3 regions of the Paenarthrobacter sp. 2TAF44 genome follow, and region 2 is predicted to be linked to each of the others. Evidence: riboswitches for the same ligand, from Rfam matches in the RefSeq annotation. Region 2 holds a riboswitch; each other region holds the start of a gene.
What was found. A riboswitch is a leader RNA that binds a small molecule or an ion and turns the genes downstream of it on or off. The one in region 2 is predicted to bind thiamine pyrophosphate.
Positions count from the first base shown of each region.

Region 1: another riboswitch for thiamine pyrophosphate. It lies ahead of thiO (glycine oxidase ThiO); the one in region 2 lies ahead of AB4Z15_RS02790 (ECF transporter S component).
Region 3: another riboswitch for thiamine pyrophosphate. It lies ahead of thiC (phosphomethylpyrimidine synthase ThiC); the one in region 2 lies ahead of AB4Z15_RS02790 (ECF transporter S component).

Region 1 is NZ_JBFRFP010000012.1:25,973-29,511, forward strand. Features, by position in the region: gene AB4Z15_RS13260 (RNB domain-containing ribonuclease) at 1-231, opposite strand, end outside; gene AB4Z15_RS13265 (ferritin-like fold-containing protein) at 273-941, shown strand; gene thiE (thiamine phosphate synthase) at 987-1,670, opposite strand; TPP riboswitch at 1,698-1,815, shown strand; gene thiO (glycine oxidase ThiO) at 1,808-3,055, shown strand; gene thiS (sulfur carrier protein ThiS) at 3,052-3,288, shown strand; gene AB4Z15_RS13285 (thiazole synthase) at 3,293-3,539, shown strand, end outside.
Region 2 is NZ_JBFRFP010000002.1:75,551-79,089, reverse strand. Features, by position in the region: gene AB4Z15_RS02795 (ABC transporter ATP-binding protein) at 1-1,446, opposite strand, end outside; gene AB4Z15_RS02790 (ECF transporter S component) at 1,446-2,066, opposite strand; TPP riboswitch at 2,144-2,280, opposite strand; gene AB4Z15_RS02785 (NUDIX hydrolase) at 2,412-3,089, shown strand; gene AB4Z15_RS02780 (DUF4235 domain-containing protein) at 3,126-3,386, shown strand; gene mnhG (monovalent cation/H(+) antiporter subunit G) at 3,469-3,539, opposite strand, start outside.
Region 3 is NZ_JBFRFP010000008.1:155,145-158,683, reverse strand. Features, by position in the region: gene AB4Z15_RS10220 (VOC family protein) at 1-647, opposite strand, end outside; gene AB4Z15_RS10215 (amidohydrolase family protein) at 720-1,808, opposite strand; TPP riboswitch at 1,905-2,012, shown strand; gene thiC (phosphomethylpyrimidine synthase ThiC) at 2,008-3,539, shown strand, end outside.

The DNA of each region.
Region 1 (3,539 bases), on a different contig from region 2:
GAATACCGCCTGGTCCAGATCGGTGGACGTTGCTGGATCGATGGTCACGAACGGAATGTCCCTGAGGTCACGCTCTGGCAGCGTGTGGTTTTCTACTGCTTTCCGGGCTTCCGCCACGGCTTCGGCCGGATACTCGCCTGGGAGCTCCAGTTCGGTCCGAAGGGCTGCAAATGCCTCTGCGAGCTGGTCCGACGAGTCGTCGACGTTGGGCGAAATCCGATGATGTGACACGAAAATCAGGTTAGCCCGAAATCGCTGGATAGTCTTGAACCATGAGCACTTCCTTGGACGATAATGCTCGCGTCCAGCGCCTCTCTTCGGAGCTGCTGGGAGCCATGGCGTACGGCGAGCTCTCGGCGTTTGGCCGGCTGTCTTTCGACTCCCGGTACGCTCCCACCCTGCACGACAGGGCAGTGTTGGCAAAGATTGCCGTTGGGGCTTACGGAAACTTTGCCTTGATCAGCAGCCGGCTCTCGGAGATGGGACTCGATGCCGAAGAGGCCATGCTTCCGTTCCAGCGCTCGTTTGACCACTTCCATGAGCGAACAAAGCCGGCGGACTGGTTTGAATCAGTCATGAAGGCCTATGTGATCGACACCGTGTCATCGGACTTTTACCGCATGGTCGCTTCGTACCTCGACGGCGGAACGCAACTCTTTGTCCAGAAGGTGGCCTCCGCCGACCAAGCCACGGAAGTATTACGCGTCCTCCTGCGCAGGGCCCTGGCTGATGATCCTCGCCTGGCATCGCGACTGGCTTTGTGGGGCCGCCGCCTCGTCGGTGAAGCGCTGACCCAGGCCCAACGCGTGGGCATGGAACATCCTCACTTGGGACCGCTGCTCAAGGGCGGCGGGGATGCCCGCACTGCAGTCAAGGTCCTTACCGCTGAACTTGCCGAGCGGCATGGTCGACGGATGTCCGGGCTCGGGCTCACGGCTTAAGAGACTTTCGCATATCCTCGGCTGCCGCCAGGGCGCCGGCGGTGATTATCCGGCGTCGAGCGCTTCCAGCAGAGTCTTTGCCGCCGCCGTCGGATCCTCCGCCTCAGTAATGGCCCGCACCACGACGATCCGGCTCGCTCCCGCAGCCACCACCTGTTCAATGTTGGTGAGGTCGATGCCGCCAATCGCGAACCAGGGGAGGAGGACGCCACCTACGGTCTCCGCATCCGCGCGCTTTACGGCTTCTGCGGCATATGTGACCAGATCCAGCCCGACTGCTTCACGGCCGGGCTTTGTGGGCGTTGCCCACACCGGACCAACACAGAAATAATCCAGTCCGCTCCTGCCAGGGGAGGCGGCTATCGCGGCGTCAACCTGTTCCGGCGTATGGGTGGAAAGGCCGATCACGGTGCGGTCGTGGAGGAGATGCCTTGCCGCGGGCAGGGGGATGTCCTTTTGCCCGATATGGAACACCGGAGCCCCGGAAATACTGGCAACATCGGCGCGGTCATTGACGGCCCACAGCCGTCCGTGCCGTTGGGCAACGTTGTGCAGAACCTCCAGTACCTCAAGCTCCTCAGCGGCCTCGAGCGTCTTGTCGCGAAGCTGGATGATGTCAACGCCGCCCTCAAACGCGGCGTCGACGAAGTCTTCGAAATCGCCTTGGCGTTTGCGGGCATCAGTGCATAAGTAAAGGCGGGCAGTGGTGTGGACATCATGCTGGGTCATGGAAACCAGAGTAGTTCCTCTAAACTGGGCACGTACTGCGGGAGCCGTGACAGCGTCATATGACCGTCCGGCTGAGAGGGCTTCAGCGCCGACCGCTTGACCTGATCCGGCTAGTACCGGCGTAGGGAAGGAAACACATGGCAGAATCCGGCCAAACCCCCTTGCAGGCAGACGTTGCAGTGATTGGTGGCGGCATCGTTGGCCTTGGCATCGCCCACGAAGCGCGCCGCCAGGGCCGCTCGGTGGTCCTCATTGATCCCACCCCCGCGGCCGGTGCGACGTTTGCTGCCGCGGGGATGCTGGCTCCGGTCAGCGAACTCCACTACCAGGAGGAACACCTCCTGGAACTCATGCTGGAATCCTCCCAACTGTGGCCCGCTTTCATCCGGAGCGTCCATGGCGGCGAATCAGCCACCGGATACCGCACGACGCCGACAATCGCCGTTGGTGCCGACGCCGCCGACCGCCGCGCCCTCGCAGACCTCCGCACAGTCCAGCAGGCCGCGGGCCTGCACGTGGAGCCATTGTCATTGCGGGAGGCGCGCCAACGTGAGCCTTTGCTGAGTCCACAGATTTCCTGTGCCTTCGACATACCGGCCGATCACCAAGTGGACCCGCGGCGGCTTGCACGATGCCTCATGGAAGGGTTGGCAGCCCACGGACCAGGTGACGCAACGTGGGTTTCCGGAGCGGAGGACGGTTTCGCCCTGCCGTTCCACGCATCCCGTTTGCTCTGGGATGGGGACCGCGTCTCCGGGGTTGAACTGGCTTCTGGCGCAGTCGAGGCCTCGGAAACTGTGATCGCCTGCGGGCTGGACGCGGCAAGGATCGGTAATCTCCCCGAGGGTCTCAGTCTTCCTCTGCGGCCCGTTTACGGTGACATCCTCAGGCTGCGCGTTCCCCACCACCTCCAGCCCCTCCTCACATCCACCATCCGGGGCATGGTCCGCGGGGTGCCGGTCTACATCGTGCCCCGGGATGATGGCACGGTGGTGATTGGAGCCACCCAGCGCGAGGACGGCCTATCCGCCTCCACCAATGCAGTCTCCGCCGGAGGCGTCTACCAACTCCTGCGGGACGCTCAAGTCCTGGTGCCTGCCGTGGCGGAGTTGGAACTGCTGGAAGCGACAGCCCGCGCACGGCCCGGCACTCCGGACAACGCACCATTACTGGGACGCGTTGCCGGGCGCGCGGGCACCATCGACGGTCTCGTAATCGCAACCGGGTTCTTCCGCCATGGCGTCCTGTTGACGCCTGTGGCCGCCAAAATCGTAGGCGGGCTAATCAGCGCCTCAGCCGATCCCCGATGGTCCAACTTCACCCCTGATCGATTTACGGCAACGCCGGATGACCGCCTCCAACCAGCAACCAAGGACACACCATGAACATCAAACTCAATGGCTCCGTTCATGCCGTGGCGGATGACGCATCCGTCAGCACGCTCGTCAGCGCCATCACAGGCCGCATCCTGGACCACCGCGGACAGGCGGCCGACGGCGGCAAGCTGGGTGTCGCCGTCGCACGCAATTCCGAGGTAGTGCCGCGCAGCCAGTGGGCCGCGACTGCGCTCGCCGATGGAGACGAACTCGAACTCGTAACCGCAGTCCAGGGAGGCTGAAAAAATGACAGTAGCAAAATCTGACATCCGCACAGATGCTTTGGTGATCGACGGCGTCGAATTCGGCTCCCGCCTGATCATGGGTACCGGTGGTGCACCGAGTCTTGACGGGTTGGGAGCAGCCCTTCTGGCTTCAGGAACGGAACTGACCACTGTGGCAATGCGCAGGTACTCACCGGCCGAGACAGGCTCACTGTTTCAACTCCTGCTGGATCACAACATTCGGGTCCTGCCCAACACCGCTGGCTGTT
Region 2 (3,539 bases):
CGCCAGTTCGGCCCAGGTGTTGGCATCCTGTCCGAATGTGGGCTCGTCCAGCACCAGCACCTTGGGATGGGCCGCAAGGACCGTAGCCACGGACAACCTGCGCTTCTCACCGCCAGACAAGGTGTAAGGGTTCGCATCCACCAAGTGCGTGAGCCGCAAACGCTCCAACAATTCATCCACGCGTTCTTCACCATGTCCCAGATGCTTTGGTCCGAACATCAGCTCGTCCAGGACCTTGCCCGTCACGAATTGGTGCTCCGGTTCCTGGAACACGGTGCCGACGCGCGAAATCAGCTGGTCCGCCTTCCACTTGAAGGGGTCGATTCCAGCTCCTTCGGAAAGCTCGACGGCGGCACTTACTTTGCCGTGCACGGGCGCCAGAAGGCCGGCCAATGTGAGCGCAAAAGTGGATTTGCCGGCGCCGTTAGGGCCCGTGATGGTGAGCGCCTGACCAGCCCTGACTTGTGCACTGATACCCGATTGCACGGGGACGGGCGGGATTGTTTTGAAGCGGCGACGGCGGGACTTCTCACGGGAAACAGCCAGGTCCTGTGCCACGACGAGAAGTTGGGCGGTGGATTCATGGCCGCCCATTTCCTGAGTTGTGGTCCTGCGGGCGCGAGTAGCCGGAACATACCCCGGCACCCACACTCCCGCGGCCATCAGCATGGTGCGGGCTTCAGTTAGCACCTGATCCGGAGGGCCGTCCAGAAGCACACCGCCCCCGGCCGACGGTGGCTGGAGGACCACGATCCTGTCCACCAGGTCCTTCCACACGGACACACGGTGTTCCACGACAACCAACGTGGCGCCGCTCTTGTCCAGGCAGCGCTGCACGGCGTCGCGAACCTCAAGCACACCCACTGGATCCAGGTTGGCCGTGGGTTCGTCCAGCAGGATCAGCCCGGGCCGCATCGCCAGGATGCCAGCCAACGCAAGGCGCTGCTTCTGCCCGCCGGAGAGTGCCGCCGTCGGGTGATCCAGTGCCAAACCGCTGCCGGCAGCGGTGCGCAACCCAACGTCGTCGAGCGCTTCATGGACGCGCGCCCAAATTTCATCCCGGGGAACGGCCAGGTTTTCGGCGCCAAATGCGACGTCGTCACCCACCCGGGAGAGCACCACCTGGGTCTCCGGATCCTGCTGCATCAGACCTGCGCGGCCGCGCTGCTCGCGGGGAGCGACGCCGTCGATTAACAGCGAGCCGGTCTCATCCGAATCGTCTTCCTCGTCACCCAGTACACCGGCGAGGGCATGGAGCAGTGTGGACTTCCCTGCGCCTGATGGACCAAGCAGGAGCACACGCTCGCCGGGCTCGATCCGGAGATCGAGGTCCTGGATGGCGGGTGTGGAACGCCCGGCATGCCGCCATCCCCACCCTTGGGCGGTGATGGCGGCAGGCCGGACTTGGTGGCTGCTTTGCTGGTTGCTGCCTTCTTTCGCAGGCATTAGTTGAAGACGGGCTCCGAAGCAGCCTTGCGCGACGCGAAGGAGCTGAGGACGCCCGTCTTGGCCAGCCCGCGGGTGGCAACCCAGGACAGCGCGCCCGCGATGATCGCACCCGAAAGCGTGCAGAAGGCGATGTAGGCCAGCTTGTCGATCGCTTCGTAGGCGATGTTCCAGCCCCAAGGCAGGAAGGAATCGTTCAGACCGCAGAAGAGGCCCGCGCCAGCACCTGCGAGGAGTGCAGCGGACAGGTCGAACTTCTTGTACCTGAACGCAGCGAAGACGAGTTCTGCGCCCAGTCCCTGGAGGATGCCGGAGATGAGGACGGTGGTGCCGTACTGGGAACCCATGATGAGTTCGCCGGTGGCGGCGACGGCTTCGCAGAACAGGGCTGCGCCCGGCTTGCGGATGATGAGCATGCCCAGGACGGCCGGGATCATCCAGCCACCGGCGATCAAACCGGTGAGCGGCGGATACGTGGCGTTCATGGGGATGGATACGATTGCGGCGCCCTGGGACCAGGCCCAGAAGATCACGCCTCCGGCGATGGCAATCAAAGCTGCCACCACGATGTCTACAACACGCCAGTTATAACTGGTTTTCTTCACGCTTGCCGTGGTCATTTTTCTGCCTCCTGAGGTACAGGAGGGGAAAGTGCTCCCCGGAACTCCCGGCCGGCTTGCGCCGCCCGGATCCGGACACTCTGAGAAGCTCGACTCCCTTGCGCCGGTACTAACCGGATCAGGTTCGAGGGTCTGCGGCTGTCCGCACTCTCAGCGCCCTCGCGTCTCCTGCATCTCTGCAAGGTCCGACGGCGGCGCTCCCCTGTCGTTATTAATCTGCCCTTATGGGCGTGGTTCAGTTTACACCTGTGGGTGTTCGTGCGCGCTGGGGACTGGTCACAATACGGCTCGCAACCGGACCTGAGAGAATAATCCAGCAGAATCGACGCGGCAAAGGGGCATTTCATGACGGACCTTCCCACTACGGACATCCCGGTTCCCCAACCGCGCCTTGCTGCGAGCGTCATCCTGCTCCGCGACGCCCCGGGCGGGCTCGAAGCGTTCGTCCAGCACAGGGTTACCACTATGGACTTCGCCGCCGGCATGGTGGTCTTTCCGGGAGGCCGGGTTGATGCCGCGGACCAGGACGGATGGGATTACCCGGCTGACTTGCTGGAACGGCATGCTGCAGACTGGCGCCTGACCTCCATCGCCGTCGATACCGAACACGCACCGGCAAAGTCGGGCATGGTTCTCACGGCTGCCCTGCGGGAGGTTTGGGAGGAGGCCGGACTTAGCCTTGATGCCTCAGATCTGCGACCGTGGGCCAATTGGGTCACGCCGACGGACATGCCAAAGCGTTTCGATACCTACTTCTACGTAGCCAAGCCTGCTCCGGAAGCAGAACCCCAGCATCAAACCACCGAAGCGTGGCAATCACTCTGGATGCCTGTGGACGGGATCCTGGCGGCTGAAGCCTCCGGTACATTGCAGCTGATGCCACCCACGTATTACCTGCTCAAGGAAGTTGCCGGCCTCGGAACAGTGGATGCCGTCTGGGAAGCCGATCACGACGTTGTTCCTGTCCTTGCACCACGCGGTTCCATGGCAGCTTTCCTCAAAGAACGGGAAAACCGCCGCTAGTCCCAACCCACCTGGAAGTGAGGCTAGGCTGGGGGCATGAACCTCTTTTTCAAGCTGCTGGGTGCCGGAGTAAGCCTCGCAGCCGGATTCGTCGGCACCAAGTTGGTCAACAAGGGCTGGGAAAAGGCCACGGGCAACAAACCGCCCACGGGCCACGACGATATGGAAACGAGCCTCCGCTCAGCGTTGTCCTTCGCGCTGATTTCGGCCTTCGTCAGTACGCTCATCCAGGTTTTCGCGAGCCGCGGCACCCAGCGTGCCATCGCCCGCTTCGCCAAGACGCAGGACATCGTCTAGGCCGCGCATAGGCATTCCAACGCGGGGTCAGTTAGGGTCCCTCACCGTCGTCGGGAGGGTGCCTAAGTGACCCCGCGTTGTTCTAAGTGTCCGGGGTGGAACCGTCGGCGGCTGCCCTTTGGACAACCGCTTCAAGCTCATCCTTGGTGAGCA
Region 3 (3,539 bases), on a different contig from region 2:
CCCGCAGAAACAAACAACGCCTGCCCGTGCCAGCCCGCCGTCCTCTCAAAACCCAGGGTGTCCACATAAAAATCCTGGGCAGTCTGCACGTCGCCTACCTGAAGGTGCACGTGCCCGACGCCGGCAGCTGCTTCCCGCTGGCCAGTCACGGCCGCCTCATTCAAGTGCTGCTGGAGGAAACGCTGGGGCGGCAAAGCAACATTGTCCATCACCACATTCTTGCCATCCCACTGCCAGACATCGCGCGGCTTGTCGTAATAGAGTTCAATGCCGTTGCCTTCCGGATCTGTGAAGTAGAACGCTTCGCTCACCAAATGGTCGGCACTGCCCACAAAAGCGCGCGGCTCATACTCTGCGGCCGTGGCAATGGTGGCCGCCAGGGAAGGCTGGTCCTGGAACAGGATGGCTGTATGGAAAAGCCCGGCTTCCCCACGGCCTGGAATCTGCAGGCCGGCAGCGGGAGCGAGATGGACTACTGGCTTGCCCACCCGCCCCAGGTACAGCCCGCCATCCTGCTCGGCCACGATCTCCAACCCCAGGGCGCGCTGGTAATAGTCACTCATGACCCTCATATCGCCAACCTTGAGCATGACGGTGCCCATAGTGAGTTCGGCAGGAAGGAGGTCCTGATTGGATGTCGTGGTCATGTCAAGCTCCCGATTTAATAGATGGCCGCCCTTCGGCACGTTCTACTTATCTAAATTACTTGAAGCTTCAATTTATTCCCACTGGACCACTTTGCCCCGCAGGACGACATGGTTCAGGCTCGCCACAGTTGCAAGGTTCTTCCTCGGGTCATCCCGGCAAAGCACGACGTCGGCACTTGCCCCTTCGCTGATGCCCTGGGCTCCCAGCCACTTCCGTGCGCCCCACGTGGCGGCGTCCAGGACGGCCGTGGGCGGCAGGCCGGCGTCGTAAAGTTCCTTCATTTCGTCAGCGATCCTGCCGTGCTTGATCACGCTCCCTGCATCCGTTCCCGCAAAGATGCCAACACCGGCTTCAAAGGCCTCCAGCACCCTTTCACGGCGTCGCTCCCAAAGCCGGGTCATGTGGTCCGCGTACACCGGAAACTTCGGGGCAGCCTGGGCAGCGATATCCGGAAAAGTCGCGATGTTAACCAACGTAGGAACAATCGGGACAGACTGCTCCACAAGACGGGGAATATGCCTGGGCAAGAGTCCTGTGGCGTGCTCAATGCAGTCAATCCCGGCGTCGAGCATGTCATCAATGGTGTCTTCAGCGAAGCAGTGGGCCGTCACCCTGGCCCCTTCGTCATGTGCGGCCGCAATCGCATCCCTCACGACGTTCCGAGGGAAGGAAACCGAGAGGTCTCCCGTCCCGCGATCGATCCAATCGCCCACGAGCTTCACCCAACCGTCCCCGTCCCGGGCTTCCTTGCGGGCTGTCTCCACGAGTTCGTCCGGCTCCACTTCGTGGCCCAAACCACGCAGGTAACGCCGGCTCCGGGCGATGTGGCGTCCGGCGCGAAGAAGCCGTGGGAGATCCTCCCTGCGCTGAACCCAACGCGTATCGCTTGGCGAGCCGGCGTCACGGATCAACAATGTGCCGGCTTTCAGGTCGGCCTGCGCCTGGGCAAGAGTTGTCTGCTCATCAACGGCCCCGCCGACCCCAAGTCCAATGTGGCAATGGGCGTCCACAAAACCAGGAAGGACCCATCCATCCAGCACGGAATCCGGCGCAGCGACTGGACGTTCGAACGTGAGTTTGCCATCAACGGACCAGAGCCCGTGCCGTTGATCGTCGCCTGCCACAAGCACTGGACCGGTGAATTCGATGATGTAGGCCATGCCAAAAGACTAATCTGCCGACATGCCACAAACCTCCGGGATGGGTAAGCGCTACGACGATGACTGTGTCCCCGATGAGAGCTGTGGTAGCTTCGTCTACGACCACACGGGGGCCCCTGCAGGGGCTGAGATCGGACTGAAGCAGTCTGCGACCGTTGAACCTGTCCGGGTAATGCCGGCGAAGGAAGTGAGTAATCCTTTGAGCACCACCGAAACACAGCACAGCCCTGCCGAAAACCAGGCCAACATCAGCGAAAAGACGACGGAAACCGTCACACAGTCACTGAAATCCCACTCGTTGGCGTGGCTGGAAGACCCGGCACATGGTATCCGCGTCCCCGTTACGGAGATTGCCTTGGAGCCCTCCCCCAACGGTGAGGCCAATGAACCACTTCAGGTATACCGAACTGCCGGACCGGGCAGTGACCCCGTGGTGGGCCTTGAACCGTTCCGCACCGGATGGATCGAAGCCCGAGGAGATACCGAGGCATACTCCGGACGGGAGAGGAACTTGCTCGACGACGGCAAATCAGCCGTACGCCGCGGCGCAGCATCCCAGGAATGGAAGGGAACGCAACCGGTGCCCCGCCGCGCCGTCGAAGGTAAGACCGTCACCCAGATGCACTATGCCAAACAAGGCATCGTCACGCCGGAAATGCAGTTTGTGGCGCTGAGGGAGAACTGCGACGTTGAGCTGGTCCGCAGCGAAGTGGCTGCCGGGCGCGCCATCATCCCCAACAACATCAACCACCCCGAGTCCGAGCCCATGATCATTGGCAAGGCCTTCCTGGTCAAGATCAACGCCAACATTGGAAACTCGGCCGTCACCAGTTCCATCGCCGAGGAAGTTGACAAGCTGCAATGGGCAACCCAGTGGGGTGCCGATACCGTCATGGACCTCTCCACCGGAGACGACATCCATACAACCCGCGAATGGATCATCCGCAACTCCCCCGTTCCGATCGGCACCGTGCCCATCTACCAGGCCCTGGAGAAGGTCAACGGTGAAGCCAACAAACTCACGTGGGAAATCTTCCGGGACACCGTAATAGAGCAGTGTGAACAAGGCGTTGACTACATGACCATCCACGCCGGGGTGCTCCTGCGCTACGTGCCCTTGACGGCAAACCGTGTGACAGGCATCGTCTCCCGTGGCGGCTCGATCATGGCCGGGTGGTGCTTGGCGCACCACGAGGAGAACTTCCTCTACACGCATTTTGATGAGCTCTGTGAAATCTTCGCCAAGTACGACGTCGCATTCTCCCTGGGCGACGGATTGCGCCCCGGTGCCACGGCTGACGCCAACGACGCCGCGCAGTTCGCCGAGCTCGATACGCTTGCAGAGCTGACCCAGCGGGCTTGGGAATTCGATGTGCAGGTGATGGTTGAAGGACCCGGACACATTCCCTTCCACTTGGTCCGCGAGAACGTGGAGCGCCAACAGGAACTGTGCAAAGGTGCCCCCTTCTACACCTTGGGACCGCTGGTCACGGACGTCGCTCCTGGCTATGACCACATCACCTCGGCAATCGGCGCAACGGAAATTGCGCGGTACGGCACGGCCATGCTCTGCTACGTAACGCCCAAGGAACACCTGGGACTGCCGAACAAGGATGATGTGAAGACCGGTGTGATCACGTACAAGATCGCAGCGCACGCAGCGGACCTCGCCAAGGGACACCCGGGCGCAAACGAACGCGACGACGCTTTGTCCAAGGCCAGGTTCGAGTT